DNA from 3 places in the Pantoea phytobeneficialis genome. Region 3 is predicted to be linked to each of the others. Evidence: predicted binding sites of a transcription regulator. Region 3 holds the regulator's gene; each other region holds the start of a gene.

Region 1 (11,144 bases), on a different contig from region 3:
AAATCACTTTTCTCCATCCAAAAGCTCTGGCATAAAATATGCATTATCAATGTTAAATCAGATAAAAAATACTGAATGAGAAAACCCCAAAAAAATTGGGTGACTTTCAACCAACCAAACGTCTTTTCAGTATTTATCTCAGATATCAGGGTGCCGGATTGCGATGAATAAAGATCTTACATTTTCTATTAAGCGTATTTCTTTCGACGAAAATTATAACCCTTCCAAAAATACGCGCATCACGACTAACTTTGCGAACTTAGCACGAGGCGAGAAACGTCAGGAGAACTTGCGTAACGCCTTAGTGATGATTGACAATCGTTTCAATTCGCTGGCGCACTGGGATAACCCTAATAGCGATCGTTATTCAGTTGAACTGGAAATAATTTCTGCTGAGTTGAACATTGGTGCTGAAGTTACCTTTCCGGCGATTGAAATATTAAAAACAAATATCGTTGATAAGAAAACCCATGAGCGTATTGACGGTATTTTAGGCAATAATTTCTCTTCTTATGTACGGGACTATGATTTTAGTGTGGTTCTTCCTGAACATAATAAAAAACAATCTGGCTTTAGCACGCCCGATAACTTTGGTGATCTTCATGGAAACCTATTCAAGTCCTTCGTGAATTCCGATGCGTATAAAGAGAATTTTAAAAAATCACCGGTTATCTGCCTGAGTGTTTCCAGTAAGAACGTCTATCATCAGACGGGAAATCAGCATCCGGTACTTGGCATCGAATACCAGCAAGATGAGCTATCCCTGACTGACCTTTATTTCAATAAAATGGGGTTACAGGCACGTTATTTTATGCCGGCGAACAGTGTTGCGCCTTTGGCCTTCTATTTTACTGGCGACTTACTCAGTGATTACACCAACCTTGAGCTGATCAGCACCATCAGCACAATGGAGACGTTCCAGAAGATTTATCGCCCTGAGATTTACAATGCTAACTCTGCGGCAGGAAAATGCTACCAGCCAAGTCTGAAGCATCAGGATTATTCCTTAACTCAAATTGTTTATGATCGCGAAGAACGTAGCCAGTTGGCTATTGAACAAGGAAAGTTTACTGAGCAGCACTTCATCAAACCTTATCAAACTGTTCTTGAGCAATGGTCTGCTGCGTCCGTTCTTTGATTAACCGAAAGTACAAGGTCACCTGTGATGAAAAAATTATTACCTACTTCAACTGCTGGCAGTTTACCTAAGCCTTCCTGGCTGGCACAACCTGAGACACTTTGGTCACCCTGGAAATTGCAGGATGCGGAATTAATTGAGGGCAAACATGATGCGCTGCGTTTGTGCCTGGAAGATCAATTAAAAGCCGGTATTGATATCGTCAGTGATGGTGAGCAAACACGCCAACATTTTGTCACGACCTTTATTGAGCATCTCAGCGGCGTTGATTTTGAGAAACGCGAGATCGTTAAAATTCGTAATCGCTATGAAGCGAGTGTACCGTCCGTTGTGGGTGAAGTTGCTCGTCAAAAGCCCGTATTTGTCGAAGATGCTAAATTTTTACGTCAACTAACCAGTCAACCGATCAAATGGGCCTTACCAGGTCCGATGACGATGATTGATACACTTTATGATGGACACTATAAAAGCCGTGAAAAACTCGCCTGGGAATTCGCCAAAATTCTTAACCAGGAAGCCAAAGAGTTAGAGGCGGCAGGTGTTGATATTATCCAGTTTGATGAACCTGCATTTAATGTCTTTTTTGATGAGGTGAATGACTGGGGGATTGCTGCTTTAGAAAGAGCCATCGAAGGGCTTAAATGTGAGACGGCTGTGCATATTTGCTATGGCTATGGCATCAAAGCCAATACCGATTGGAAAAAGACTCTGGGGAACGAGTGGCGCCAATATGAAGAGGTGTTCCCTAAACTGCAAACATCCAACATTGATATCATTTCCCTGGAATGTCACAACTCGCATGTTCCAATGGATCTGATTGAACTGATTCGCGGTAAAAAGGTGATGGTGGGGGCGATCGATGTGGCAACCAATACCATCGAGACCCCGGAAGAAGTCGCCGCTACGCTGCGCAACGTGCTTAAGTTTGTCGATGCTGACAAACTCTATCCGTCTACCAACTGTGGCATGACGCCGCTATCGCGCCGGGTCGCCAGAGGCAAGCTGGAGGCGTTAAGCGCGGGTGCAGAAATCGTTCGAAAAGAGCTGCTGGGCTGACGCTAACAAACTGTGATTGATGGCAGGGCGCGATTTATCGCGCCTTTTTTTATATTCAATTTTTTTGAATTATTTCAGCAAATCCCTCAGCTTTTACTCCCCCGCCGTCAGGTCTATTCTCTCTCACATCGAGGCACAACGCCTCACCGATTAAACAAACTTCTGAGGAAATGACCATGAAATCTATCAAAACTTTCGTTGCAGTTGCCGCCCTGTCACTGGTTTCTTTCGGTAGCTTTGCGCAGAGCATCACCGCTTCCGCTTCCACCCTGGATGGCGCAGAAGCCAAAATCGCTGCTCAGGCCGCTCAGCAGGGTGCGCAGTACAAAATCACCGGCGCACGCGTGGACAACGGTGCTTACCTGTCAGCTGAACTGACTAAATAAGGTAATAATTAGCACGATCACAGTTATCGCACTAATTATCAATCATGAAACGATAACTATGGTTATTATTACTTTCATCGAAGGCACACAGCCTTCCAAACAAACTAATTAAGGATTAAGACCATGAAAACTATCAAAGCACTGTCAATCGCCGCTGTAGCCGCTCTTTCCCTGATGTCAGCAGCCAGCTTCGCGCAAAGCATCTCTGTCACCTCTTCAACCCTGGACGGTGCAGAAGCGAAAATTGCTGCACAGGCCGCACAGCAGGGTGCACAGTACAAAATCACCGAAGCGAACACTAATAACCGTGTTCACATGACCGCAGAACTGTACAAATAACGGATGGTCGTACAGGGAAGTGCCGGAAGAGGTCGCCGCAAGGCGGCCTTTTCCGTTTTAAATGCAAGTCAGTGCACATCATAGCTGCCGGGCTAAAGATGGCAGCAGGCGGCTTTCTGTCAGAAATGCATCCCGAGCTCCATATAATAAGTCCGTCCCGACTCGTTATAGGTGCGCGCTCCTGCACCATAAGCGTAAGTGCCGTTGGCGCCCGAGGTCAGCGCGTTGCCTGCGCGGAAGTGGCGTTTATCTAACAAATTATCGATACCCGCTGTGATATCGATATTTTTATTGATGTTATAAACTGCGCTCGCACCAAAAATGGCATAGGGGGAAACCTGCCATTTTTCACTGCCGGACGTGTCCTCACCCTGGGAGTTATATTTAGGCGGCTTTTGGCGGCCATACCATGTCATGGTTCCCTGGACAGAAAGGGCGTTGGTTGCCTGCCAGTCCAGCGTCGAGTTAATGGTATATTTCGGGATAATCGACAGGTAATCGCCAGAGGTTTCGTTTTTATTGTCGATGATGTAAGTGAAATTGTTGTTCATGGTCAAATTTTCGCTGATCGGAAAATTCAACGTGCCTTCCAGCCCCTGAACGACAGATTTTGGCACGTTCTGCCATTTATAGATGTTTGATGTACCGTTGCTGTACGCCGGGGAATAGCCTGCCTCGATTTTGTTGTGATAGTCGTTACGATACCAGGTCAAACCGGCCTGCACCCCTTCATGATGGTACTCGATACCGATCTCTTTATTGACGCTGGTTTCGGCTTTGAGATCCTTATTACCCTGTAAATAACAGCTGGTGGAACTGGCGTAGCATCCGTTGCCGCTGCTGTAGAGCAGATAATTGGGGTTGGTCTGGTACAGGTTAGGTGCCTTCCAGGCACGGGCAATGCCCAATTTCAGGGTAAAATCTTCCCCCAAATCCTGCGACAGGTTCAGCGAGGGGCTGATATTGCTGCCGGTGTAGGTTTGATGATTGAAACGTAATCCCGGAGTCAGTCGGGTTGAGTCGGTCAGATCAATATTATCTTCAGTGTAGACGCCATAGATATTGGCTGAGCTATAGATGCTCCGACCGGAACTGGAGACGCCGTCGACCTCCGAAGTATTGGTCAGAGTATTGGAGGTGGGATCTTTCATCGTTTGATGATTCATCTCCGCACCAAAGGTCATTGTCTGGCTAACCCATCCGTCAAAGGGAATGTTTACCTCGGAATGCAGGTTGGTATCATTCAGAACAATGGTAGAAAAACCTTCATCGGTCGTGCTGAATAATCCCTCCAGTCCACCGGACAGACCTTCGTTAAGTCTTTTATTACGGGTTTTTTCGAACTGAATGTAATTGTTGGTGGTCACGCCGTTATCCCAGGCACCGGTATATTTCAGGGAGAGTGTTTGCCGGTAAATCACGTTGGTTTCTTTACCGTAATTTTCCTTAACCAGGGTGCTGCTGTTGGTGTTCTGCGTGTCACCGGCGTAAAGGTTGCCCTGGCGGCTATAACCCGCATTCAATTCCAGCGCCTGCATGGGCATAAACTCCCAGCGCAATACGCTATTAATGTTTTTATTGATCACCCCTTCACGGCCTGCCGGCACCATACCTGCGTATTTACCGCTACGCTCAGCTTCATGCCCGCTGTTAATATTCTGCGCGTCTGCCTGTGTTTTACTCCAGTTGCTATACAGGCGCAGGGTCAGATTATCCGTTAAAGCGCCGCTCAGGCTGGCGTTATAACGTTTGGTGGCCCCTTCAGATTTGTGTTCTGGCACGTTGTAATAAGTGTTGAAATTACCATGCCACTCTTTTTCTGCCGGTTTGGTGATGATGTTGACCACGCCTCCCATCGCGCCATTGCCATACAGCGCGGCCGCCGGGCCGCGAATAACCTCAATACGATCGATCATTTCGGGCGGCACCCAGTTGCTGTCGCCACGGGTATCACGCTCACCACGCCAGCCATAGCGCACCGAGTTGCGGCTGCTGACCGGCATCCCGTCAACCAGAATCAGGGTGTTTTCGGGACCCATACCGCGAATATCAATCTGGCGGTTATTACCACGCTGGCCGCTATTGGAATTACCGGTTAGATTCACGCCGGGCATGGTGCGGATCAGTTCAGAAACATCACGCTGGATAGGGTATTTTTTGATGGCTTCACTGTCGATGATGGAGACGCCAGGCGCTTGCAGGGTTTGCTCGCGGGCGGTGACGACCAGAGTATTGTCGCTACTGCTTTTTTTATCGCTAATCGCCAGTTGTTGCACTGGCGTTTCACTTATTATTTCGTTTGCAAATGCAGGGGAGTTTCCAAGGCTGTACGCAATAAGACAAGCCAGTAGAGAATAGCGGGATATTGTTTTCATCATGAGATTTGTCATCTGTCCTTTGCCAACAAAAATGAAAACGCGAACTATAATGAGAATTATTATTAATTACAATAATGGTTTTTTATTGATCAATAAATGGCGGGAATAGATGCCGTTTCGTTATTATTTCGTCGGTTGACTTTTTGGCAGCGGTGGCAAGAAGGGAATGCGTCGCACCAGGTTGTGTGAAAGACCCATTAACCTTATATATCGACCTGGCATCTATTTTATTTTATCGGCCAGAGATTCAATCAGAGGTCTGATGATATCAGGTATTCAGAAAGGAATTCGGAAACCTCATTCTGGCAAATCCCCAAAGTGAAACTGATGCCTGCATGCTGCAATATTTCAATGCCCGCACCCTGATTCTTTGGATGAGGATCGAGTAATGCAATGTAGATATGATTTGGTTTCAGTGAGGCCAGCGTCTTTGCACACGAGGGGGTTCTTCCCTGAAACGAACATGGCTCCAGCGTGACGTAGATATCGCAATCATTCACCGACATTTCAAGCTTCGACAGGGCAGCAATCTCTGCATGGTGCAAGCCCGGTGATTGGGTAAAACCGGAAGAGACCACCTCGCCATTTCTCACGATCACACAACCCACGGGCGGGTTTGGCCGACAGTCCGGCAGCGCATTTCTGGAACACTCCAGTGCTAACAACATATACGTTTCCGGCTTATTCATTTGATCTGCCTCAGTGCCAATCCAGGTAAATAAAGCAACTACCAAATTTAGTAGTGACGATAATCACGGGTAGTTTTACAGTGCATACCGGGCCTCGCGGCCATTTTCTGCTAGTAGTAACGGTTGTCGGACACATAATCCAGTCTTAATTTGCCTTACGTAATATTTACAATTTCTTTTCGATATTCTTATTATGTGTCGTACCCCAGTGATTTCATAAAAAGCGTTGGACTGCAATGGTCCGAAAGCGCGAGGCCGTTCGTTCAGCAGTTATTCATAACTATTGATCTTATCCAGGGGAAGGGAAGGCATGGGAATTTCACAGGCAAAACTGATTACTTTGCGTCGTATGCAAAGTGGCACTAAGCACCGGCTACGTGGTGATAAAGCCATAGGGCTGGAAATGAAATGTGATTTTGAAATTGAAATGTGCAAACGAAGGGATATTACCTGCCGAAGTTTGGCGTCATTGATGCGGTCGGGGCTGATTGAATTCATTGCCTCGCCCACGGATATGTCACGCTATTACGAGGTAAGACTAACGGAAGAGGGTGAAAGGGTGGTGAATGACAATCGATGAATTCACCTGACTGATCCCGGCCAGCACCCCGAGGTGCTGGTTTCAGCCCGACAGGGCTGATGATAAATCAATCGTTTTATGCAAAAGGAAGCTTTTTAATGAATGGAAACCTCCGCATTGTGAGTGTTGTCGCTTTATCTCTCCTGTTACTGAATGGTTGTGCGCAAACGGATATCAGCGCCAAACGGCATGCGACTAAATTCGTCTATAAAGTCGAAGATTCGGATCCCAATTTTGTGATGAACAAGGCTGACTCCATCCGCATGGCGACGCCTTTTTTTGCCCAGTTCTGGCAACTGGGCAAAAAAGATCGTGCACAAGGTGTCTCCAGCGCCGATGCGCAGAAAAGAGTCAGCTATTTCCACAGCGATGAGTTCATAAAATCAATCAGTGGAACGTCGCACTTTGCCGGTAAAGAATATAAAGATGACGCCACGTTATCACCGCGCTGGCGCAACAATATGTCGGAGGCGATTGCACAAACCTATATGGACGGTTATCTCGGCATAGAATAACTGTCCGTATCTGACGGTGTCCGGTTATGCCGGGCACCCGCCATCCTGCTGAATATCCTTGGTAAATATCAAACATCAAAAAAACATGATTTTTTTATTATATATTAGAGTGTTATGCGTATCGCCTCTCGTTTGGTCATGAGTTTTTCAGGTTGTTTTTGTTTATATATGAAATGTATTTAAATAAGAAATTTATCCTTTTCATAAGGAAGTGGAACATATATAGAATTTGGATGGATTACTATTTGATAAAGGGATTTTTATGAATTGTCGTTGGGTTATCGCAGCCGGAGCGGTGGGTATCCATATTTCTTTAGGTTCAGTTTATGCCTGGAGTGTATTTAAAAAGCCTTTTATGGATGCCTTTGGCTGGAATGAGTTTGAAGCAGGGTTGCCATTTGGTCTGGCTATTTTTGTACTGGGGATGTCTGCTGCGGTCATGGGGCATGTTGTTGAACGACGTGGGCCGCGATTTTCGGGGTTTCTCGCCACGGGTTTATGGGGTGTCGGTCTGATGGGGGCCGGTGTAGCCACCTCTGGCATGATATCGAACGATACGTTGCGCTTAGGTTTGTTACTGTTTTTTTGCCTGGTCGGTGGCTTTGGGCTGGGGACGGGGTATGTCACCCCGGTATCGATGTTGATGAAATGGTTTCCTGACCGGCGCGGTCTGGCAACGGGCCTCGCCATTATGGGCTTCGGCTTTGGGGCTTTTTTAGGCGGGCCGATTCTGAGTTTACTTATTGGCTCGGTAGGTATTGCTCAGACCTTTTTCCTACAGGCAATCAGTTACACGGCAATTATGTTGTTATCATCAGCCTGTCTGAAATTACCGCCACCAGACTGGCAACCCGCGCGGGAAAAGGTGAAGCCCGGCAAAATACCGGCTCAGGGCGTGATGCCAATGACAGCCAATCAAGCGGTCCGTACTCGCTGTTTTTTAGGGTTGTGGCTGATGATGTTTATAAATATCACCTGCGGTATTGCGTTAATTTCCGTCGCTTCTCCACTGGCTCAGGAAGCAACGGGTATATCAGCACTGGCAGCGGGGTCGCTGGTTGGGATGATCGGGTTATTTAATGGGCTGGGGCGAATTGCGTGGGCATCTTTCTCCGATATTATTGGTCGTCCCAATACCTACATCCTCTTTTTCGCTCTGCAAATTGTCGCGTTCTGGCTACTGCCCTCATTGCAGCACGTCTTACTGTTTGAAGCGGTTTTGCTGTTGATCATGACTTGCTATGGCGGTGGTTTTTCCACGTTGCCTGCCTATATTGGCGATATTTTTGGCTCCCGCCAGGTCAGTGCTATCCACGGATATGTGCTGACCGCCTGGGCGCTCGCAGGGCTGGTCGGATCGTCCGTATCCTCTCTGCTGCGACAAAGTACCGGCAGTTACGAGGCAATGATGCAGGTGTTTGTCTGGGGATTAGCGCTGGCGTTGCTGGTGTCGGTGGCAACGAAAATGTACCTTGTACGCCAATTGCGTCCCGACGCTCGTAGGTAATCAGCGGATACCTGCCTGCCCGTTTATGCTAAATCGGGCAGGTCAGTGCGGTCGCCTCGCGTGGTAGGGTGGGAAATAACAATAAACTCTACCGCGTCATCGCTGTCGTTTCTGGCCTGGTGTTTTGCCTCGGGAGGAATTTCGATGCCCTGCAACGCAGCGATTTCCTGCTTTTCACCTTCCAGCTCCATGGTCAGCACGCCCTTCACGACAAAGAAAAATTGTCGGGATACGGCGTGGTAATGCCGCTTTTCCTCGGTATGCGGTGGCATTTTTTCGTGAATAACCAGCATGTCCTGGCGTTTGACCAGATACCATCCATCGCATCTTTCACCCCAGATGTAGTGCTCGGCATTATCTTTAGAAATCATCTGATCCTCTGGCCTGATTTAACGGTTCATAACGCGGTGGAAAACAACAATTCTCGCAACCAGCGATGTCCCGGATCGCGATGGGTGCGCTCATGCCAGGCGACGGATTTGGTAAAACCTGGGATATCCAATGGCGGTGCCACGATTTTCAACCCGGCGGTGTTCAATGCCAGCCTGCGCGGTACCACGCTGATTAAATCACTCACGCGCAGGATTTCCGGCAGAACCAGAAAACTGCACACCGAGAGCGTTACCCGGCGAGAACGCCCCAGTGTCGCCAGTGCTTCATCGGTGACACCATAAAAACTGCCTCCAACATACGACACCAACGCATGATCCTGGGAGCAGAACTCATCTAATGACAGGACGCCGGATTGTGCCAGTGGATGATCGGCGCGCAGCAGGCACACATAATCTTCCGCATATAGCGTTTTTGCGTGTAACTCGGGTGGGGTGGTTTCTGGGGTAATCAGCGCGACATCCACCGCGCCACGTTCAAACTGCATCGGCAATAGGTCGTTATTGACCGGGAGTACCGCCACACGGATGCCCGGTGCCTGCTGACGTAAGGCGGCCATAAACGGCACCACGACAGCGCGCAACGCATAATCTGTCGCGGCGACGTTGAGGGTCATCTCAGCGGTTGCCGGATCAAATTCACGCGGCTTCAGCAGCTCCCCAACTTCGGCAAGGATGTTTTTTACCGGCGTTGCCAGTTCAAGCGCACGCAAGGTGGGCACAATGCCACGCTGCGCGCGGGTGAATAACGGATCGTCAAAGCATTCACGTAACCGGGTAAGCATACCGCTGACGGCGGGCTGCGTCAGTGATAGCCGCTCCGCAGCGCGCGTGACGCTGCGTTCATCCAACAGCGCGTCGAGTGCTTTCAGCAGGTTGAGATCCAGATTTCTGATATCGGTTTTCATGTTATTCACCTGGCGGGTGAGAAAAGATATTGCGAAAAACTATATCACGGGAAACAAACTTCGGTTCTCGTTATTTCACCGTTGGATCTTCAACGTTCCACCGGCGGCATTGATGCCGACCGGGTCAGGTGCTGAAGCCGTCACTTTCCAATGTTTAAAAATGTGATCAACCTGCGATATATTTATTTTGTAATCGATTACTTTTCATTTCGTCGTGAATTGTAATCGATTACTTTTCTCTGTGAGGCTTATATGCTGTCTACAACACAAGATTCTGAAAACACAGCAGTCGCCCAGCGCATGCTGGTGCCACGCCTGTCATTGATGATGTTTCTGCAATTTTTTATCTGGGGAAGTTGGTCGGTCACCCTCGGATTGGTGATGACACAACACAATATGGCGTTACTGATTGGCGATGCGTTTTCCGCCGGACCGATTGCGTCGATTCTCTCCCCTTTCGTATTAGGGATGCTGGTGGACCGCTTTTTTCCGTCGCAGCGCGTGCTGGCGGTGATGCATCTGGCAGGGGCGGTGATTCTGTGGTTTGTCCCCCAGGCGATGATCGCCGAAAACGGCGCGCAGCTGATCGCGTTGTTGTTTGGTTACACGCTGTGCTACATGCCAACCCTGGCATTAACTAACAACATTGCTTTCCACAGCCTGGCGAGCAGTGAGAAGAGTTTTCCGGTGGTGCGCGTGTTTGGCACTATTGGTTGGATCGTCGCGGGTATTTTTATCGGTGTCACAGGCATTGCCGCCAGCACCACAATTTTCTCCGTGGCGGCGATTTGTTCGGTGATGCTGGCGGTTTATAGCCTGACGCTGCCGCACACCCCTGCGCCCGCTAAAGGTCTGCCGTTCAAAGTGCGGGATTTGTTCTGCGCTGACGCCTTTGCGCTGCTGAAAATTCGGCACTTCTTTATCTTTGCGTTGTGCGCCACGTTGATCTCGATTCCGCTCGGTACCTACTACGCCTATACCGCTTCCTGGTTATCTGACGCCGGGGTTGAGAATGTCAGCACCATCATGTCCTTCGGCCAAATGTCAGAAATCTTTTTCATGCTGGTGATCCCGTTGCTGTTCCGCCGGCTGGGTGTGAAATACATGCTGCTGGTGGGGATGTGTGCCTGGTTCGTACGTTATGCGTTGTTTGCCTTGGGGATGGGGGAAGAGGGACGTGCCTTGATCTGGCTTGGCATTCTGCTGCACGGCGTCTGTTACGACTTCTTCTTTGTTGTGGGTTTTATCTACACCGACCG
Region 2 (11,144 bases), on a different contig from region 3:
ATTTGCAGTAATGAATAAGCGTAATTCAGATGACATGATTATCATTTCCGATTTGCCAGATTACTTTTCACAGGTTTATCTGGAGAGCAAGTATCAGAATATAGATCCTGTTATAATAAATGCATTAAACCGTATCTCTCCAATTATTTGGGATGATAGTTTAATGATTAATTCTCGATGGGTTATCGAAAGAATATTTGAATCGGTCACGCCTTATAATATCGTGAGTGGCCATACGTTTATCTTGCATGATCAAAAAAACAATTTGGTTACATTATCATTGTATGTGAATAAGTACTTAGAAGCAGAAATGTATGATAATATAACAAAAAATAAAAATGATATTCAGGGACTTTTAATCGATACCCATGAAATGCTACTTCATCTCTATCGTGAAGAAAATGAGACGCCTACTGCTGAGGGGAATGCACTCTCAGCCCGCGAAAACGAAATTCTCTACTGGAGCAGTACCGGGAAAACCTACCCTGAAATCGCACGTATGTTGGATATTACGGTAAGTACGGTCAAGTTTCACATGGGTAAAGTTGTGAAAAAGCTCGGTGTGAATAACGCTAAACATGCCATCAGTCTCGCCATTGAACTCAACATCATTTCGCACCCGTCTGGCAAATAACTATCCACTTCAGAACAACCACCCTGTCAATATCCAACAGGGTGGTGGCATTCATCAAAACGACATCGTCACCCCAGCATAATAAGCCCGACCTGGCTCGTTATAGGTGGATGCGCCATCATTCTCACGATAAACCCGCTTATCAAACAGGTTGTTAATACCCGCGTTGGCACGCAGATTTTTGGTGATAGCGTAATTTACGTTCAGACCAAAGATAGAGTAGGGGCTGATTTCACGATTAGAAATGGCACCGGACTCGTTACGAATCTCAGCGTACTGGCGCGGTTTCTGACGACCGTACTGTGTCCAGTTGATATTGGCGTCCAGTTTGTCCGTGACCTGCCAGTCCAACTGCGAGTTGATGGTGAATTCCGGGATCACCGACAATGGGTTACCGGTCTTCTTACTTTCCGAACGGAACATATAGGTAGCGTTGGTACGCCACTCCAGCGTATCGTCGATCACCGGAATTGTCAGGTTGCCTTCCAGACCTTCAACAATGGCTTTGCCACCGTTTTCCCAGCGCAACACATTGTATCCGTTTGAGGTGTAGCCCACTGCCTCGTCACCCGCGACGATTTTATTTTTATAATCATTGCGGAACCAGGTAATACCGGCGGTGTAACCGTCATTATGGAACTCGATCCCGACTTCTTTATTGACGCTGATTTCAGGATCGAGATTTTCATTACCTAATAAATAGCAGCTTCCGGTAGAGATCCCCACCGGGCAGCCGTTGCCACGGGTCGAGAGCAAATAACCCTCCGTTGATTGATACAGATTCGGTGCTTTAAAGGCGCGAGCGATACCCGCTTTCAGGGTGAAATAATCACCCAGCCCCTGAGAAATATTCAGGCTCGGGCTCCAGTTAGCACCAAATTTATTGTGATAATCGAAACGCAGGCCGGGAATCACCTCAGTACTGTCGGTGGCGGCGATGTTATCTTCAAAATAAAGCGAACTAATGGTGGCGCTGTTTTTACTGCTGCGTGAGGCTGGGTCACCCGAAACGCCATCAATAATCACACCTGATGCATCGGTCGCGCTCATGGAAGCGGGGTCATTCAATTCATCACGATTCCATTCGGCACCCAATGTCATGGTTTGATCAACCAGCAATTCAACCGGGAAGTTAATCTCACCCCCCGCGCGATAACTTTCGAGACGGCTGGTTGCGTAGTCATTGCTGTTGATCATCCCTTCAACGCGACCGGTCGAACCTTCCTGCAAGCGGGTGTTGTTGGTCTTCTCATAATTAAAATTGAGCTTAGACGTACCCCAATCCCAGATGCCGTTGTAAGTTACACCATAACTCTGACGATACATGCGGTTGGTTTCATCACCATAAAGTGACTCGACCAAACCATTCGGACTGATATTGCCGTTGCTGTATTGCGTATCACCCGCATAAATATTGCCCTGGCGGCTATAGCCATAGCTGAAATCAACAATTTGTAGCGGGGTGATTTTCCAGGAAAACACCGTGTTGATGTCTTTATTACGCACACCTTCTCGGCCTGCCGCGTTGGAACCGTTTTCCGCGGTATTGATGTTGTAAGCGTCGGCATCCGTTTTATTGATGTTGCCATACAAACGCATGGTCAGCGCATCTCCGGCTAACGGTCCGCTCAGGCTGAAGTTGGCGCGCTTAGTCGCACCTTCTTTATCATCTTCCGGCTGATTGGTGAACAATGACAATGAGCCGTGCCAGTCGTTAGTCGGGCGTTTGGTAATGATATTCACCACGCCACCCGCCGCTCCTGAGCCGTAGCGTGATGCTGCCGGACCACGGATGACTTCAATGCGCTCAACCATTTCAGCGGGCACCCAGTTGGTATCACCGCGTGTATCTCGCTCGCCGCGCCAGCTATACCGTACTGAGTTACGCGAGGTGACAGGGACACCATCAATCATAATTAAGGTGTTCTCTGGTCCCATGCCACGAATATCGATCTGACGGTTATTGCCCCGGCTGCCACTGGCGCTGTTACCGGTGAGATTCACGCCGGGCATCTTACGAATAATGTCGGACAAATCGTTAACCGGCGGACTTTTCTGGATGTCTTCCGCCGTGATGGTTGAAACACCCGGCTGTTGCTTCAATTCCTCTTCCGCCGTGACGATCATTGATTCATCGTCAGCCAGTTTTTCGGTTGGCTCCTCATTGGCAGCATAAGCTGACGTACTCAGCAGGCTGGCCAAAAACAGCGCGACAGGTCGCTTTTGGCTACATCTGGTTACATTCACTTAAGATTTCTCCCTGATATGTTAACGTTTGTAAGCAAATGCGCATGATAATGAGAATAATTATCATTGTATATATTGAGTAAGGAATCTCCCTGATTTCTCCTTAATTGCTTAACATTCGTTCGATTCGCATCAGGGGAGGGGTATTTAATTACAACATACTGAAGGATGGGGAAATTCCCGGCGTTGCTGATAAATATCGCGCTGTTCTGAGTCAATTGTGCTGCGGAGAAATTTTATCAGGCACTCACGGTTATTGGGTGATGGATGTTTGTCCTCACGCGTTTTGCAATCGCTTAGAAAACATGGTTATGTCTAAGAATAAAAAGAGAGGTGAGTGCTGCATTTGTAGCCCATTGATTCTCTGCCAAAATCCCTGTAATTCCGCTGCTGACCACAACTTCGTGTCTCCTCCGACTCACTGAAAAAGTCTATTGCCAGATTTCGGCAATAGATATCTGTTTTTCGCATTTGTGATCCCTGCATATATTCACAGAAAATGACCACGGGACATTACGAGGATGAATAAACCCGTAAGGCACAAAATAAATGTGGCTTATGAGGTGAACAATACATCGCTACCTCCAATGCCTTTTCCCGCTGGGGAAACATTTTAAATATCAGGAGAAAGGTTCCAGTGAAATTCGCAAAAGGAATGACCCTTTTCGCACTTGCTCTGAGTGCGCACACCACGTTTGCCGCTGAACAATCTGTTCCCACCGACAGCTCAGTCCATGTTAAAGCCGATCCGGCGCTGAAAAGCCTGTTACCTGCGGATATCGTGAAACGTGGCTACATTGTTGCCGGAACCAACCCCAACACGCCACCGACCACCTTCTATAAAGAAGACAACAAAACTCTGGCCGGTCGTGAAATCGACATTATGAATGCGGTAGGTGAGCGCCTCGGTATCCCGGTGCACTGGCAAGATACCGGTGGCTTCGACAACATCATTCCTGGCCTGAAAACCGGTCGTTATGATGTCGCGCTCTCCAACATCAACGCGACTAAAGCGCGTACTAAACAGGTAGATTTCGTCAGCTACTACAATGCCAGCCTGCTTGGCATCATCTCGCAGAAAGACGCCAATATCGCCCCTTTCAAATCCTTTGATGCCGTGTGCGGCAAAGAAGTGGGGGCGGGTTCTGGCACCACTCAGGTAACCCGTCTGGAAGAAGCCAGCAAAGCTTGTGAAGCCGCGGGCAAACCGCCAATCAAAGTTTCGGTCTTCCCGGACCGCCCGGCTGGTGTTCAGGCGGTGGTGAGTGGACGCGTGCCGATGTTCCTCGGTCCGTACGAAGGTCTGCTGTGGCAGGTTAAAGTCATCAAACCTTTGACCATGAGTGGTGAGATCAGCGTAACCGACTACCCGGTTTCCGTTGCCTTCCCGAAAGAGTCTGAACTGGAACCGGCTGTCCAGGCGGCCCTGAACTCATTAATCAAAGATGGTAGCTACAAGAAAATCCTCGACAACTGGGGGATTGGATTTGGTGCTGTGACCGAAGCTAAACGCAATGACGAGATCTTTAAATGAGTGATTTTCAGGACCACACCGACGATCTGAAAATCGTCGGCAAACGCTACTACGGACGCTGGCTGAGTGCGCTGGTGGTACTGTTGTGCGTCGTGGCGATGGCGCACTCCATGATCAACAACCCGCGTTTTGAATGGGGGGTGATTGCGGAGAACTTCACCGGCCCCTCCATTTTGCAGGGCGTCTTGATGACGCTGCAACTTACGGTGATATCCGTGGTGCTGGGTTTTGCCTTCGGTACGGTATTGGCGTTGATGCGTTTGTCATCCAATCCGGTACTGGTCGCGGTGAGCTGGGCCTATACCTGGTTCTTCCGTGGTGTGCCCATGCTGGTGCAGCTGTTTCTCTGGTACAACATTGCGGCGCTCTATCCCAAAATTTCGCTGTGGATTCCGGGACTGGGTGAGATCTGGAGCGCTCAGTCCAACTCGCTGGTTAGCCCGTTCAGTGCGGCAGTGATCGCGCTGGTAATGCATCAATCCGCTTATGCGGCAGAAATTGTTCGCGCGGGCATCCAGAGCGTAGGTAATGGTCAGCTGGAAGCGGCCCGTGCGTTGGGTTATCGTCCGGCGCAGATCTTCCGCCATACCGTCCTGCCTCAGGCGATGCGCGCCATTATGCCGCCAGCGGGTAACGAAATTATTGGTCAGTTAAAAACCACGGCGGTGGTTTCAGTTATTTCGCTACAGGATGTGTTGTTTTCCGCGCAGATTATTTATCAGCGCACCTATGAAGTGATCCCGCTGCTGCTGGTCGCAACGTTATGGTATCTGCTGATGACCTCGGTCCTGTCGATAGGACAATATTATGTCGAGCGCTATTTTGGTCGCGGCGTGACACGTCGTGAGAAACGCAGCCTGTGGCAGTCGCTGCCACGTTTTTCTGCCACCAAGACCGAAAGGAGCGTGAGCAATGGCTGAGGCAATCGCACTGCGTAAGGTGACCAAACGTTTCTCCGGTGTCACCATCCTGGATGAAGTTAACCTCGATATTCCGGCGGGTTCGGTGACGGTGATCCTGGGTCCCTCCGGTTCCGGGAAATCGACGCTGTTGCGTTGTATCAACCATCTGGAAAAGCTGGATGGCGGTACCATCCGTATCGGCGGCGAAATGGTGGGATACAAGCAGAAAGGTCAGGCACTGCACGAGCTGAGCAGTAGCGCGATTGCGCGTCAGCGTGCGGAAATTGGCATGGTATTTCAGCAGTTTAACCTGTTTCCACATCGTACCGTGTTGCAGAACATCATCGATGCCCCGATGCGCATCAAAAAGCAGAGTCGCCAGCAGGCTACCAGCAAAGCGCTGGCGTTGCTGAAACAGGTGGGCTTGTCGGGTCGTGAAGATGAATGGCCGCAGAATCTATCTGGTGGTCAGCAGCAACGCGTGGCGATTGCCCGTGCGTTAGCGATGGACCCTGGTGTGATGTTGTTTGATGAACCGACATCCGCACTCGACCCCGAACTGGTGGGTGAGGTGTTGCAGGTGATCAAACAGTTGGCGCATTCCGGCATCACTATGGTGATCGTCACGCACGAAATTGGCTTTGCCCGTGAAGTGGCCGACAACATTGTGTTTATGGAAGGTGGCAAAATTGTCGCCGCTGGTCCGACCCAGCAGGTACTCGACGACCCGGAAAACGGGCGCGTGAGAAACTTTATTGCAACGGTGCTTTAAGCACCGTTTTTCTTTTTTAGCCAGGAACAATGATGACGCAGAAACCAGTCATGCACAGCGCACACTGGGGAGCTTTCCATGCTCAACAGCAGGGCGATCAACTCACCATTGAGCCATTCCACCGCGATCCCGATCCCAGCCCGTTGTTACAAAATTTCCGTCACGCCCTCAGCCATCCGGCGCGCGTGGCGCGTCCGATGGTACGTCGTGGCTGGCTGGAAAATGGCCCCGGACCGGATCAACGCCGTGGTAACGATGAGTATGTTGCCGTCAGTTGGGAAGAAGCCTATACCCTGGTGGCAAACGAATTAAAACGTGTTGGCGAAAACTATGGCCCGGAAGGCATTTTTGGTGGTTCTTACGGATGGTCGAGCGCGGGGCGTTTCCACCATGCGCAAAGCCAGGTACATCGTTTTCTCAATACCACCCTGGGTGGCTATGTACGCTCGGTTAACAGCTACAGCTCCGGCTCGGCGTCCGTGCTGTTGCCACATATCGTGGGCGATATGAACGAGATTGCCCGCCGCGGCGTAAGCTGGGAAGAGATTGCCCAACACAGCGACGTGGTGCTGGCGTTTGGCGGTCTGGCGCTGAAAAATTCACAGGTGGCCAGTGGTGGCCTGAGCGAACACACCGAACGTGGCTTTATGCAGCAGGCGGCACAACGCGGCACGCGCTTTATCTCCGTCAGCCCATTAAAAAGTGATTTACCGGATGAAGCTCAGGGTGAGTGGCTGGCGCTACATCCTGGTACTGACGCGGCGTTTATCCTTGGCGTGCTTTCGGTACTGATTGCGGAAGGCTTGACCGATGAAGCCTTCCTCGCCCGCTACACTGTCGGCTGGCCGCAGATGGTGGCGTATATTCGCGGCGAAGAGGATGGCACGGTACGAGATACGCATTGGGCGGCGGCGATTTGCGGTGTTGATGCGGCGTTTATCGCCCAATTTGCCCGTCAGTTACAGGGTAAACGTGTGTTGGTAACGGTGGCGCACGCCTTGCAACGTGCCGAACATGGCGAACAGCCGGTGTGGTTGGGTTTGGTGCTGGCGGCGGCATTGGGGCAACCCGGCTTGCCCGGCGGCGGATACACCTACGCCCTCGGCGCACTCGGTCACTATGGTAAGCATCATAACCTGGTCAGCTTCCCGGCGTTGCCGCAGGGTAAAAATGGTATCGACCGCCTGATCCCGGTGGCGCGCATCGCCGATATGCTGCTCAACCCCGGCACGCAGTTTGATTACAATGGCCGTCGCCTGACCTATCCCCATATCCGCCTCGCTTACTGGGCGGGCGGCAATCCGTTCCACCACCATCAGGATCTGGCGCGCTTACGCCAGGCGTTTTGTCAGCTGGATACGTTGATTGTCCATGAAATTGCCTGGACGGCCAGCGCCAGACACGCCGACATTGTGTTGCCCGCCACCATGACGCTGGAGCGCGAAGATATAGGTGGAGCACCAACCGATCGCCATCTCTTCGCCATGCAACCCGTGGCGCAACCTTATGCTGAGGCGAAAGATGATTACGCGATTTTCAGTGAACTGGCACGCAGGCTGGGCCGGGAAGAGGCGTTTACCGAAGGACGCGATACGCGCGGTTGGTTGCAACATCATTACCAGCAGTTGCAGGAAAAGCTTGCGGCGCATCGGGTCACGGTCCCAACCTTTGAGCAGTTCTGGCAACAGGGCGTTGTGGAGTTGCCGCAATTGAAGGACGGCGGGCGCATGATCAACGCATTCCGCGCCGACCCGGATGCGGCACCGCTGCCGACGCCGAGCGGAAAAATCGAAATCTACTCGGCCACCATCGCCAGTTTTGATTATGAAAACTGCCCCGGACACCCGGTATGGCGCGAACCACAGCAACAACCGAACGATGAACATCCGTTCTGGCTGATTGCCAATCAACCCGCCACGCGTCTGCATAGCCAGTTGGATTTTGGTGATTACAGTCTGAGTGGGAAACGTGATGGCCGGGAAGTATGCAGCCTGAATCCGCAGGATGCGTTGCGGTTAGCCATCAATGATGGCGACATTATCGAGTTATACAACCAGCGGGGACATGTGCTGGCCAGCGCGCGCGTCACCGATACCATCATGCCGGGCGTGGTCCAACTACCGACGGGAGCCTGGTACGATCCGGTTGATCCCACCGCTGAGCGGCCGTTGTGTCGTCATGGGAATCCCAACGTGCTGACGCTGGATATTGGCACCTCGTCATTAACTCAGGGCTGTAGCGGGCAAATTACCGTGGTGCAGGTCAGGAAGTATGCCGGGGAACTCACGCCGGTACAGGCATTTATTCCGCCGTATTGCTAACCCATCCGTAACGGCGCGCGATAAATCGCGTCGGATATTTTGATCACGTAGCGGCGCGATTTATCGCGCTGTTACTTGATGACAGGCATCTATCCCCGCAACACGTCTGCCAACGCCTGCAAATCTGCTGACGTCTTTAACTCACTGCTTTGCCACAACAAAGCCTGGCGTTCTGCCGTTTCCTGCCTCAGCGCCAGACGCAGTTTGCCCGCCACATCTACCGCATCGGCCAGCGATTCCTGCCGGGTACGACGCTGACGCAGTTGCATGCCGTTTTTCAGTGACAATGTCACTTCATGAAAGCGCAGCGCCGGGTTAATTGCATCCGGTGGGGCGGATTCATCTGGCGTACGCCGTACTTTTGCCGCCAGCGGCATCACGTTATGGTTGAGGTCGCCTTCGGCAAAATCCTCCAGACGCAGGTCGTCATACATCAACATTGCGGCGATAACATATTCGAGGCTGAAGCGTGCCTCGATGCCGTTGGCTGGCACTTGTATCGACGCCGCAATATCGCCACCCGGCGGGAACGCGACGCTAATATCGACGATGTTATCCAGCAATGCCTCCAGCGGTTGCCCGCTTGCCAGCCACTCCTGCCTTAATAAGCGCGCAGCCTCGGCGGCACTGTGAGTCCCGGCACAGGTCGGGAAAGGTTTGAACTCCAGCCCCGGGGTGATGATACGCCAGGGAGTGCCCCAGTTTTCTGACAGCTTTTCCGGCTGTGCCTGACCGTTGCTGCTGGCCGCGAGGAAAGCCTCAAGCACGCCATCCTGTTTGCCATCGATTCCGGCCAGCGTCAGCTGCGCCGCTGCAACAGCCCGTTCCGCCGCAAATCCGGCGTGCAACGGTTTAATGGCAGAACCAAATTGCGCCCGTAAGCCGCTCGCCTGGGTGGCGGCAATGCCCAACAGGGTCGCGGTTGCGGCGACATCCAGCCGCAGAAAACGGGCCAGCGCGGCAGCCGCAGCGAGGGTGCCAAGCGTGGCGGTGTTGTGATATCCCAGCGCGTAATGTTGCTGACTGGCCGCCAGACCGAGCCGTCCGGCTACTTCCACGCCGATGGCGTAAGCATCGAGGAACTGCTCAGGCGTGGCTTGTGGCTGGTGCTGATGCCAGGCAAACAACGCCGGCAGGATCACCACGCTGGGATGGCCACGAAAATCAGCATGGAAATCATCGTAATCCAGCGCATGGCTGGCATAGCCCAGTAACAACGCCTGGGAACGGATGCTGCCATCGCCGTAAACGGTGCGCAGCGCCGGTAAGCCGCTGTCCGGTACCTGGCCGCGTAGCACCGGCCAGCTCACCGCGAGGAAATCACGTATGCCTTCGCGCGCTTTGGTCTGCGCCAGGTAATCGGGTTGGCTGTGAACAATACGTTCTGCCAACGCGCGTGTGAGGGTCATGGCTGTGGCTCCAGGCTGAGCAATGCGGCCACGGCCAGATTTGCCAGGTAACGCGACGTCGGCAGCAACACCTGATCGTTGATGCGAAATGCCGGATGATGCAGCGCATAAGGCTCACCGGTGCCAATCATCATAAAGGCGCCGGGTAATTGCTGTTGATAGAAGGCAAAGTCTTCGCCAATCGGGCTGGCTTCCACTACGCGGGCTTCAAAACCGCTGGCGCTGGCCTGCTGTAACGCAAAATCGGCCCAGTACGCATCGTTGACCACCGACGGCGGCCCCGCATGCCAGTTAAATTTCACCACTACGCCAAAGGCGGCACCGATTCCCTGCACGATTTCGCGAAAACGCTGCTCCAGCCGTTCACGGGTGGTTTGCGAAAACGAACGCACCGTGCCTTCCAGCCAGGCGCTGTCGGGAATCACATTCCAGGTGCTGCCACTGTGAACCTGGGTAATCGACACCACGGCATTATCAGCCGACGGGGCGTTACGGCTGATCAGCGTTTGCGCCGCCGCGATAATCTGCCCGGCGACGATGATCGGATCGTTACCTTCATGCGGTTTGGCAGCATGGCTGCCGGTGCCGGTAATGGTGATATCAAAACGGTCCACGGCGGCGGTAAGAGGTCCGGCTTTGCTGCCAATGACGCCGGGCGGCAATGAAGGATCGTTATGGATGCCGAAAATGGCCACAGCATCCTGCAATGCGCCAGTGGCAATCACGTCCGGGGCACCCTGGCCCGTCTCTTCCGCCGCCTGGAACAAGATACGCACGCGGCCGGGAAGGGTGGCTTCCTGCTTTTTAAGCAAAATTGCTGCGCCCAGCGCGGCTGAGCTATGGAAATCATGACCGCAGGCATGCATGACGCCCGGTCGTTCGGAACGAAAACTGACGTCAGATTGTTCTTCAATCGGCAGGGCATCGATATCGGATCGCAGCACTATCAACAGCCCCTGTTGCGGGCCGACTTCAGCCACCAGGCCGGTTTTCAGCGGCAAATCGAGAATGCGAATCTGATGGTGTTCCAGTTGCTGGCGCAGACGCGCGGTGGTTTCGAATTCCTGGTTAGACAGTTCTGGAAAACGGTGCAATTCCTGGCGGAAAGTGACGAGATAGTCACCCAGCGCGGATTCATCAATGGTACTCATGCCTTGTTCCCTTGTTGTGATGCCTGGCGCGTCAGCCAGGCATCATGTGCGCTTTCATCCAGCACTTTCTTCATATAGAGCGTGATATGACCTTTACCCAGGTCGGTGGTATGCATCGGCTGGAAGCCACGCTTCAGGTACATTTCCTTTAACCACGGATGGCTGATGGCGGTC
Region 3 (11,144 bases):
CGGTTATGCATCCAACCCAGGGTATTTAGCTGGCGCATCGCCGCATCCACAATCGGATAACCGGTTTTCCCCTGCTGCCAGGCCACCAGATGGTTTTGATTTTTCTGCCAGCGCACGTTACGCGTCCAGGCGACAAACGGCTGATGTTTGCATAGTGCGGGAAATGCCACCATCAAATGGCGATAAAACTCACGCCAGATCAACTCGTTAAGCCAGACAAATGCGTGACCGCCATCCAGCGCGTCCGGGTGGTGTTTGAGGATACGATGCAGGCACTGGCGTGGCGACAACACGCCCGTCGCCAGATACACCGATAGTCTGCTGGTGCCATCCACTGCGGGTTTGTCGCGTTCAGCGGCATACGCCACCACCGGTTGCTGCGCGAAATGGCGCAACTGTTGCAGCGCCGCCTCTTCGCCGGCGGGAAACAGCGTGGCGTCGAAATCTTCCAGCGGATAGTCAAACGGCGGAATTTCGTGTTCGACCGCGATGGGGCCACCGGCACGGGCGCGAGGGGCCATATGACATTCGGGCAGCCCCTGATGCAAACGACGGACAAAGGCTTTGCTGAACGGGGTAAACACCTTAAACATAGTGTGATTGCCGGTCTGCACGCTCCCCGGTGGCAACAACAGGCTGTCATCAAAGCCCTGGCAAATCACGCCCTGATCATCGAGACGTTTTTCCGCAGCGGCATCGCGCTGACGTTCATTGATTTCGTATTGATAGTTGTAAAATAGCTGATCGACCTGCTGCTGCTGGCAAAAGTCTGCCAGATACTCCAGCGAGGCAGCAAAATCGTCGCATTGTTGGTAATGCAATGGGATGCCCCGTTCCGCCAGCGCCCCCTGCAACAAACACAGGCTTTGATAAATAAACGCCGCCTGTTTCGGTGCCATATGATGTTGCTGCCACTGGCCGGGCGTGGCGGTAAACAGCGCCAGCACGCGCGCACCCGGATCGCGACAGGCAGCATACAGCGCGCTGTTGTCGTTGATGCGTAAATCATTGCGCAGCCAGACAAGATGAGTGGTCATAAAGCTCCTGAGATTATTGGCCATAGCGCAGACGCAGCGCTTCCGGATAAGGGTCGAAATAACGCTGCTGGGTTAGCCACGGATGCGGGAACTCCGCCATGTAGTGTTTCAGCATGGTGATCGGGGCCAGTAACGGCTGTAGCCCACAGCGATAACGGTCAATCAGCAGGGCCAGCTCCTGGCGTTGCGGCGAGGTCAGCTGACGGCGGAAATAACCCTGCACATGCATCAACACATTGGTGTGGTTGCGTCGGGTCGATTTGTGCGCCAGCAAACGCATCAACCGGTTGCGATATTCAAAAGCATAATCATCCAGCGAATCCCACGACTCCATCTTCGCCACAAAACGTCCCAACTCACGGTATTCATCCTGAGAGTGAGACAGCAGCAGCAGTTTGTAGCGACTATGGAACGCCACCAGTTGATGACGCGTCAGGCCATTGCGCCACATCTGATTGAACTCATGCAGGGCGTAAACACGGCCAATGAAATTTTCCCGGATATCCGCATCGTTGAGACGACCATCCTCTTCCAGTGGCAACCACGGCAGTTCACGCTGGAGGAATTCGGTGAAAATGCCGGTCCCCGCTTTACGATTGTTGTTGGTTTGCGGTTCATACACCCGCACCCGCTCCAGACCACAACTGGGTGATTTGGCGCACAGGATGTAGCCACACAGATGATGCAACCCTTTCACCCGTTGTGCAGACCACTGCGCCATCAGATCCGTGACCTCATCGCCGCCCGCCTTACTGAAGCACAGATGTACGCGCGCATCGTCCTCTTTTACCAGACGCAGCGCCGGACGCGGCGTCGGCAAACCAATCGCCATTTCCGGGCATACCGGCTCGAAATGGACAAAGGGGCTGAGTTCGTCTGTCGCAAAGGCAAAACGCTTATGGCCGCCATCAAAGCGAACGCTATCCCCGAGCAGGCAGGCACTGATACCGACAGGAATTTTTTCGCGCATACTTGTACAACCTCCAAAATCTTGTAGAGGTTTTAAGTGTAGCTGAAATGTATGCCAAACACAGCGTCAGCGGGGATGCGCAGTGAAAAATTGGCATAAAAAAACCCGGTGCTTCAGGGAAGACACCGGGCGGAACGACAGCGGAACAGCGTTACCAGAAAATGCCGCCAGCCGCTTCAGATTGCGCCAGCCAAACTGGCTTCGCGCTGGTTTTGCACCACATACGGTGCAGATAGCTGTAAAAGCGTGCGCGATCGGCACGGAACAGCATTACAGGGAGCGCCAGCACCCCCAGCAACACCACCAGCGCGCGGCGCAGCACAACTTTGTAGAACGGATATGCCTGATACATGGTTGCCTCCTGGTGAGTCTGAGAAAATGTGATCTGACACAAATATTACGCCTCGTTGTGTAATTTTACTACTCATCCGACCACTTTTTTGATCTTTTTTTGTCCATTTCATCGCCGCACTGAAATTAAGTTACATGAATGTAAATGTAAGGTTCCCAATGGGTAACAAACTTCAACACGGACGGCGTCGCGATTTATTGCTACAGTGAACCGTTATCCATTTCAGCCGCAGGAGTTCGCGTGACCACCATCTTGATCGTTGAAGATGAAAAGGAGATCCGCCGTTTCGTGCGCCTGGCGCTTGAAGGCGAAGGGCTAAAGATTGTGGAAGCCGAGCAGTTGCAGCGCGGCCTGATTGAAGCCGCCACGCGCAAACCCGATTTGGTGATCCTTGACCTCGGTTTGCCCGACGGCGATGGCAATGACTTTATCCGTGAAGTGCGCCAGTGGAGCAGCATGCCGGTGATTGTGTTATCCGCCCGCACGGACGAACAGGATAAAATCGATGCGCTGGATGCCGGTGCCGATGACTATCTCACCAAGCCTTTTGGCATTGGTGAACTGCTGGCACGGGTGCGTGTGGCGTTGCGACGTCATCAGGGCAGCCAGTTCGAACCGGTATTGCGTTTTGGTGACGTGACGGTCGATCTGGCGGCGCGTCGTGTGCTGCGCGCTGGCGAAGAGGTGCATCTGACGCCGACCGAATTTCGTCTGCTCAGTTTGCTGCTGAATAATGCCGGAAAAGTGCTGACACAACGTCAGTTGCTGAACCAGGTCTGGGGGCCAAATGCGGTGGAGCATAGCCATTATCTGCGCATTTATATGGGGCATCTGCGTCAGAAGCTCGAAACCAACCCCACCCAACCCAACCATCTGCTGACAGAAACCGGCATTGGTTATCGGTTTATGCCATAAAAAAAGGCGCAGAACGCGCCTTTTTTTCATTTCGCTGTGCTTAAGCGTTTTTCAACACTTCGCTCACGATTTCTACCGCTTCTTTCTCGATCAGCTGGCGATGCTCAGCGCCGAGGAAGCTTTCACAGTAGATTTTATAAGCATCTTCGGTGCCGGACGGACGCGCGGCGAACCAGCCGTTCTCCGTCATCACCTTCAGACCACCAATTGATGCGCCGTTACCCGGTGCCGCCGTCAGACGTGCGGTGATCGGATCACCGGCCAGCGTGTCAGCGCTCACCATTTCCGGTGAAAGCTTCGACAATGCCGCTTTCTGCGCGGAAGTCGCAGCTGCCTGCAAACGGTTGTAGCTTGGTGCGCCAAAACGCGCCGCCAGCTCATCATAATGTTGCTGCGGGTTTTTACCGGTGACAGCGGTGATTTCCGCCGCCAGCAGGCACAGAATGATACCGTCTTTATCGGTGGACCAGGCCGTGCCGTCGAAACGCAGGAACGACGCCCCGGCGCTCTCTTCGCCACCAAAGCCGAAGCTGCCGTCGAACAAGCCATCAACGAACCATTTGAAGCCCACTGGCACTTCCACCAGCTTGCGGCCAATGTCGTTCACCACGCGGTCAATCATCGCGCTGGACACCAGGGTTTTACCCACGGCGACATCTTTGCCCCACTGTGGACGATGCTGGAACAGGTAGTTGATCGCCACCGCCAGATAGTGGTTCGGGTTCATCAGGCCAGCCGGCGTCACAATGCCGTGGCGGTCGTAATCGGGATCGTTACCGAAAGCCAGGTCGAATTTGTCACGGTACGCCAACAGGCCAGCCATCGCGCACTCTGACGAGCAGTCCATACGCACCACGCCATCTTTATCCAGATGCATGAAGCGGAAGGTCTGATCGATAGCATCGTTAACAATGGTGATATCCAGCTTGTAATGCTCTGCGATACGCTGCCAGTAGGCCATACCAGAGCCACCAAGCGGATCAACACCAATTTTCAGGCCCGCTTTCTGAATCGCCGGGAAGTCGATCACCTGTGCCAGACCCTCAACATAGGGTTGGATCAGATCCTGCTCAACGATATGACCGCTGGCCCACGCCTGATCCAGTGGCAGGCGTTTTACATCCTTCAGACCCGCTTTCATCAGCTGGTTAGCACGATCTTCCACCACTTTGGTGACGTTCGTATCGGCCGGGCCACCATTCGGCGGGTTGTATTTGATACCACCGTCTTCCGGCGGGTTGTGCGACGGGGTGATAACGATGCCATCAGCCAGTGCGCCACCGCGTTTGTTGTGCTCAAGGATCGCGTTGGAGATAGCAGGCGTCGGCGTGTAGCCGTTGTCCTGCTGCACAATCACATCGACGCCATTAGCCGCCAGCACTTCCAGCACCGACAAAATCGCCGGTTCCGACAGCGCATGGGTGTCTTTACCGACATAGCACGGACCGGTGATGCCGTTCTTCTTACGATCTTCCGCGATGGCCTGCGCAATCGCCAGAATATGCATTTCGTTGAAGCTGTGACGACCTGCGCTACCACGGTGACCGGAAGTACCAAATTTCACCGCATGTTCAGGGTTATCCACATCCGGCTTCAGGACGTAGTACTGAGAGGTTAATTGTGCAACGTTAATCAAATCGCTCTGCTGGGCGGGCTGCCCGGCACGGGGGTGATTGGCCATTGGCGCTTCTCCCTGACGCTTCGGTTTAAATGGTGCCGCAAACTTTCTCTGTCAGTTCCTGCGGGAACTGCATGGCTAACATGATGTGTTCCACCATGCTGCATTTGCGACCGGTATTGGTATTGGTGATCACCCAGTACGGTGTGCCGGGCACATGCTTCGGCTTAGTATGGGTGCCATTTTGCAGCAGCGTATGCTCATCACCGGCAAAATAGACGCGGGTGCGTCCTTGCAGTGACGCCGTGGCATCCGCAAAGGCTGCGGGATCAAGACGATAGAGCGTTGACAACACCAGCATAAAGCGATTAACCGCCTTTTTCTGCTCTGCATACTCATCGGAAAGTAACAGTTCACGTACCGCACGAACGCGATCCTGCGGACGGGCTTGCGTTGCGACCGGCTGGGCTTCTTTGGCCGCAACGGCGACAACAGCAGAGGTTGCAGGGGCACTCTGACCGGCAGTGAACTTCAGCATGCGGCGCAAAATTTCGGAGGCGCTTTCACCAATGTGCTGGGTGTGGCTGGCAATATAACGGTAGAGTTCTTCGTCAACTTCAATCGTTTTCATCTTTTTCCGTACGATTCTGGCAAATGACAGAACCACGCATTTCTGCAAAGGCCTTAGCAAAATCCTGCCGTGCAAAATGTGAGCGGGCTCTAACATGAGGATTATAAAGTTAAATCCCAGGCGGCCGATAGCGCTGGCATCGTTTCAGGGCAAAAGTCGGAATATGCCCTAATGCCCACCAGGTTGGCTCCTGAGCAGGTGGATTCATGATAACCTAAGCGAAGCTCACAACCGTAAGAACTTTGCCATGATTTTGAATGCCCGTCTGGAAACTGAACAATCTGCCCCTGATGCTCCTCCAATTCTGTTAATTCATGGCCTGTTTGGCAGCCTGGATAACCTTGGCGTGCTGGCGCGTGGCCTGCGCGATGCCCGTCCCACCTTGCAGGTGGATGTACGCAATCACGGTCTGTCCGCGCGCAGCGACGAGATGAACTATGCGGCGATGGCGCAAGATATCGTTGACACTCTTGACGCCCACGGCCTCGATCGTGTTGGCGTAATCGGCCATTCGATGGGTGGCAAAATTGCCATGACGTTAAGTGCCATTGCGCCGGAACGCATTGAAAAGCTGGTGATGATTGATATCGCGCCGGTGGATTATCAGACACGCCGCCATGATGAGATTTTTGCTGCTATCCGTGCCGTAAGCGCCGCGGGTGTGACACGTCGCGGTGAAGCCGCCGAGGTGATGCGCACCCTGTTGGAAGAAGAAGGGGTCATTCAGTTCATTCTGAAATCGTTCCAGGATGGCGAATGGCGCTTTAATGTGCCGGTGCTGTGGGATAATTACGCCACCATTTCCGGCTGGAATGAGGTTCCTGCATGGCCACATCCGGCGCTGTTTATTCGCGGGAGCGAATCGCCTTATCTGGACAATCAACATCGTGATGCGTTGCTGCGCCAGTTTCCACAGGCGCATGCGCATGTCATCAGTGGTGCCGGTCACTGGGTCCATGCTGAAAAACCTGAGGCGGTTTTGCGCGCAGTTCGCCGCTTTTTTGTACTGTAAAAGCAAAAGCTTGCCGCAAAACGTTTAAGGTTGGCGTCGCAAGGAGTGCTGGAGTATGATGTCGCGCTAAAAATTTGCCGCGGATGATTTTTTCACCGTGGCTGGGCCGATAATGTATAAATTGCGCAGCGCCTTTCCGCCGTTCGCGCCCACTCAGTTTTACAAAAAATGGCAAAAGAACAAACTGACCGCACCACGCTCGATCTCTTCGCTGATGAGCGACGTCCCGGTCGCCCCAAAACCAGTCCGCTAACGCGTGACGAACAGTTGCGCATTAACAAGCGCAACCAGCTAAAACGCGACAAAGTGCGTGGTTTACGTCGCGTGGAGCTAAAAATGAGCAGTGAAGCGGTTGACGCGCTTAATACTCTGGCAGAGCAGCAGAACATCAGCCGTAGCGAATTGATTGAACAAATGCTGCTGGCGCAACTCAAACTGTCGTAACACACGCAGACCGCACGCAGGAACACAAAGTCTCGGCTTTACAAGTTCCGCCACTTTGCCCGGTCTGCTATCATTCGCTTAACTGTGCATTCAACCCATATATCAGGATTTAAGAGGTTACTTAACTCATGGCAATCGTAGGCATTTTCTTCGGCAGCGATACCGGCAATACTGAAAACATTGCAAAAATGATCCAGAAACAACTGGGTAAAGATGTGGCCGAAGTGCATGACATTGCCAAGAGCACCAAAGAAGATCTCGAAGCATTCGATATCCTGCTGCTGGGCATTCCGACCTGGTACTACGGCGAAGCGCAATGTGACTGGGATGATTTCTTCCCGACTCTGGAAGAAATTGATTTCAATGGCAAATTAGTCGCGCTGTTTGGCTGCGGTGACCAGGAAGATTACGCTGAATACTTCTGTGATGCGATGGGCACCATCCGCGATATCATCGAGCCAAACGGCGCGGTGATTGTGGGACACTGGCCGACCGAAGGCTACCATTTCGAAGCCTCGAAAGGTCTGGCAGATGACAAACACTTCCTCGGTCTGGCGATCGATGAAGATCGTCAGCCTGAACTGACCAACGAACGTGTTGATAAATGGGTGAAACAGATTTTCGATGAGCTGCAACTGAAAGAGATCATTGAAGCCTGATCCCCTGCCCTCCTCAATGTGGGCGCTGGCTCACATTGAGTTAAAGGAATTTCCTATAAAAATAATAGCTACTGTTTTTTAACTTTTTCCCGCAAATCTGTAGAATACCCGTAACGGTCATCCGCTTATTCCTCTGGCATCAGAATGAGGCTGAGTGAAATGGAAACAAAGACCTGCACGATCCCCGCCGGCGTTAGTGACATTTCTCCTTACAGCCACTGGTGATTTTCAGGACATTGCCTTGGTTTTCATTTCACTGCTTGAGTTCTATAATGAGACGCAAATGAGAATGCGCGTGATCGACATTCAAGGCCCTGCGCCGCAAGTGACTAGCTAAGTAACAGGACAATATCCGCATGACTGACAACAACTCCGCATTGAAGAAGGCTGGCCTGAAAGTCACGCTCCCCAGACTGAAAATTCTGGAAGTGCTTCAGGAACCCGAATGCCATCACGTCAGCGCGGAAGATTTGTACAAACGCCTGATCGACATGGGCGAAGAGATTGGTCTGGCAACGGTTTATCGCGTTCTTAACCAGTTTGATGACGCGGGAATCGTGACCCGCCATAACTTCGAGGGTGGTAAATCCGTCTTTGAACTGACGCAACAGCATCACCATGACCACCTGATCTGCCTGGATTGTGGCAAAGTGATCGAATTCAGCGATGAATCCATTGAAACCCGTCAGCGCGAAATCGCCACACGTCACGGTATCAAGTTGACTAACCACAGTCTGTACTTGTACGGCCACTGTGCGTTGGGAGACTGCCGCGAAGACGAGACGCTCCACGACAAGCAATAAAATGTGCTATGCAGTATAAAAAAACCGGTGCCTGGCACCGGTTTTTTTATGGCTGCTTCACTGCACCAGCGTTTCCTGTAAATAACGCCAGCGCGGAATTGAGGTACTGCAATCCAGCACCGCCAGTGAGATGCGGCTCTGGTTAGTGCCGTTCATCATTTGCAATTCGCGATACTGAATCGTCACTTCCTTGCTTTGTTGCGAGATGATGGCATGTTCGCTGGTGGCGATACGCATCCCTTCACGTTGACCACGCAGTTGACGGAACAGCACTTCCGTCGCATTGAAATCCAGTTGCTTGCCCTGCGGTGTCACCATTTTGAAATCCGGGTGAAAGTGCGAAAGGAACAATTCAATGCTGTCGTCGGTGCTATCCGACTGATTAAAAATACGTTCGATAAGTTGATGTAATACCACTACGCTGTGTTTGGCTTCCTGAGCGAGACTTGTCATTTTTTTTCCTTTATAACCCGCGGAGCAACGTCTGAGAGCGCATAGCCTACCTGAAAAAAAGTTTTTAACACTCGTAAATTGATTAATTATGTTAAAGTCAGATTAGTTGCAAATCCCGGTAACAAGCACGTTTCGCAAGCCACAGAATAAAAGATGGCTAAACTCAAATTACAGCCAATAAAAAAGGGCGATTTCTCGCCCTTTTATCAGGATATGGGGAAAACGACAAAAAGGATTAATCGCCGATTTTCGCCCAGGTATCACGCAAACCGACAGTACGGTTGAATACCAGCTTAGAAGGCTGCGAATAAACGCTATCTGCGCAAAAATAACCTTCACGTTCAAATTGATACGGCGCAAGCGCTACTGCATCACGCAGACCCGGCTCAACAAAACCTTGTTTGATTTCCAGCGAGTTCGGGTTGATGGTGGTGAGGAAATCCTCTGCCGCACCTGGGTTCGGTACACTGAACAGACGGTCGTACAGACGGAATTCCGCAGGCAGCGCATGGATCGCCGAAACCCAGTGGATCACGCCTTTCACTTTACGGCCATCAGCCGGATCTTTGCTCAGGGTATCGACGTCACAGGTACAATAGATGCAGGTGATATTGCCTTCATCATCTTTCGCTACGCGCTCGGCACGGATCACATAAGCATTACGCAGACGGACCTCTTTACCCAGCACCAGACGTTTGTACTGCTTGTTGGCTTCCTCACGGAAATCAGCGCGATCGATCCACACCTCACGACTGAACGGAACCTCACGCGTGCCCATTTCCGGTTTGTTCGGATGGTTCGGCATGGTGATGATCTCTTCATGACCCGCAGGCAGGTTCTCAATCACCACTTTCAGCGGATCCAGCACCGCCATAGCACGCGGCGCATTCTCGTTGAGATCGTCACGGATACATGACTCCAGCGAGGCCATCTCAACGATGTTGTCCTGTTTCGTCACACCAATTCGCAGGCAGAATTCACGAATCGAGGCTGCGCTGTAACCACGACGGCGCAAACCGGACACGGTCAGCATACGCGGGTCATCCCAGCCTTCTACCACCTTTTCACTCACCAGCTGAGTCAGTTTACGCTTCGACATCACCGCGTATTCCAGATTCAGACGTGAGAATTCATACTGACGCGGGTGAACCGGAATGCTGATGTTGTCCAGCACCCAATCGTACAGGCGACGGTTATCCTGGAACTCCAGCGTACACAGTGAATGGGTAATGCCTTCCAGTGCGTCGGAGATGCAGTGGGTAAAATCGTACATCGGGTAGATGCACCATTTGTTACCAGTCTGGTGATGCTCAGCAAATTTAATGCGATACAGCACCGGATCGCGCATCACGATAAAGTTTGATGCCATATCGATTTTGGCACGCAGGCAAGCCTTGCCCTCTTCGAAGCCACCGGCGCGCATTTTTTCAAACAGCGCCAGGTTCTCTTCCGGTGTGCGATCGCGGAACGGGCTGTTTTTACCCGGGGCAGTCAGGGTGCCACGGTATTCGCGAATCTCTTCCGGCGAAAGCTCATCCACATAGGCCAGGCCTTTGTTGATCAGTTCGACCGCATAGTTGTACAGCTGGTCGAAATAGTTCGAGGAGTAACAAACGTCTCCGCTCCATTCAAAGCCCAGCCATTGCACGTCGCGCTTGATGGACTCGACGAACTCCATATCTTCTTTCACCGGGTTGGTGTCGTCGAAGCGCAGATTGCACTGTCCCTGGTAATCTTGTGCGATACCAAAATTCAGACAGATCGATTTCGCATGGCCAATATGCAGGTAACCATTGGGCTCAGGCGGGAAACGGGTATGCACGCTGTTGTGCTTACCGCTCGCCAAATCTTCGTCGATAATCTGACGAATAAAGTTCGTTGGGCGGGCTTCAGCCTCACTCATCTCAAAATCCTCAAATACAATACGGGTGATTTGTCCTGGAAAGTAACGGAGTATGATCCACAAAGCGCAGAAGGGAAACAACCGTTTGTTGGTCGTTTTAAAACAAAAAAGGCAGGAATCGCTTCCTGCCTTTGGGGTTTATCACAAGGGTTTAGCCTTTAACCTCGTACAAACGGGTTTCACCGGCGACCACTGACCCACTAGCCAGCAGATTGAGGCCAGCGAAATCATCGCTGTTGCTGACCACCACCGGGCTGATCATCGAACGGGCATTGGCATTGAGGAAATCCAGATCCATTTCCAGCACTGGCTGGCCCGCCACCACCGTTGCGCCCTCTTCCACCAGA

What was found. Region 3 encodes Fur, which represses iron uptake genes when iron is present. Its sites were predicted from a motif close to ATAATAATGAGAACNACTATCAA; they were not measured.
Region 1: CTZ24_RS25635 (TonB-dependent siderophore receptor) is a predicted target of Fur. The motif match lies at 5,341-5,363, and genes of this name have one in related genera.
Region 2: CTZ24_RS22485 (TonB-dependent siderophore receptor) is a predicted target of Fur. The motif match lies at 2,926-2,948, and genes of this name have one in related genera.

What each region holds. Positions count from the first base shown of each region.
Region 1 is NZ_CP024640.1:46,823-57,966, forward strand. Features, by position in the region: gene CTZ24_RS25615 (DUF1852 domain-containing protein) at 164-1,138, shown strand; gene CTZ24_RS25620 (methionine synthase) at 1,166-2,194, shown strand; gene CTZ24_RS25625 (DUF1471 domain-containing protein) at 2,371-2,580, shown strand; gene CTZ24_RS25630 (YdgH/BhsA/McbA-like domain containing protein) at 2,704-2,919, shown strand; gene CTZ24_RS25635 (TonB-dependent siderophore receptor) at 3,039-5,297, opposite strand; gene CTZ24_RS25640 (bifunctional diaminohydroxyphosphoribosylaminopyrimidine deaminase/5-amino-6-(5-phosphoribosylamino)uracil reductase RibD) at 5,549-5,986, opposite strand; gene CTZ24_RS25645 (hypothetical protein) at 6,297-6,566, shown strand; gene CTZ24_RS25650 (Exc2 family lipoprotein) at 6,665-7,081, shown strand; gene CTZ24_RS25655 (L-lactate MFS transporter) at 7,344-8,588, shown strand; gene CTZ24_RS25660 (cupin domain-containing protein) at 8,612-8,959, opposite strand; gene CTZ24_RS25665 (LysR family transcriptional regulator) at 8,986-9,885, opposite strand; gene CTZ24_RS25670 (MFS transporter) at 10,138-11,144, shown strand, end outside.
Region 2 is NZ_CP024637.1:480,157-491,300, reverse strand. Features, by position in the region: gene CTZ24_RS22490 (helix-turn-helix transcriptional regulator) at 1-634, shown strand, start outside; gene CTZ24_RS22485 (TonB-dependent siderophore receptor) at 689-2,881, opposite strand; gene CTZ24_RS22480 (ABC transporter substrate-binding protein) at 3,537-4,415, shown strand; gene CTZ24_RS22475 (amino acid ABC transporter permease) at 4,412-5,335, shown strand; gene CTZ24_RS22470 (amino acid ABC transporter ATP-binding protein) at 5,328-6,089, shown strand; gene CTZ24_RS22465 (molybdopterin-dependent oxidoreductase) at 6,122-8,410, shown strand; gene CTZ24_RS22460 (MmgE/PrpD family protein) at 8,500-9,819, opposite strand; gene CTZ24_RS22455 (amidohydrolase) at 9,816-10,970, opposite strand; gene CTZ24_RS22450 (GNAT family N-acetyltransferase) at 10,967-11,144, opposite strand, start outside.
Region 3 is NZ_CP024636.1:1,233,814-1,244,957, reverse strand. Features, by position in the region: gene phrB (deoxyribodipyrimidine photo-lyase) at 1-1,037, opposite strand, end outside; gene CTZ24_RS05670 (YbgA family protein) at 1,051-2,007, opposite strand; gene CTZ24_RS05665 (DUF2517 family protein) at 2,159-2,359, opposite strand; gene kdpE (two-component system response regulator KdpE) at 2,600-3,274, shown strand; gene pgm (phosphoglucomutase (alpha-D-glucose-1,6-bisphosphate-dependent)) at 3,315-4,955, opposite strand; gene seqA (replication initiation negative regulator SeqA) at 4,981-5,523, opposite strand; gene ybfF (esterase) at 5,771-6,535, shown strand; gene ybfE (LexA regulated protein) at 6,704-6,979, shown strand; gene fldA (flavodoxin FldA) at 7,108-7,638, shown strand; gene fur (ferric iron uptake transcriptional regulator) at 7,995-8,441, shown strand; gene CTZ24_RS05625 (hypothetical protein) at 8,499-8,894, opposite strand; gene glnS (glutamine--tRNA ligase) at 9,130-10,797, opposite strand; gene nagE (N-acetylglucosamine-specific PTS transporter subunit IIBC) at 10,949-11,144, opposite strand, start outside.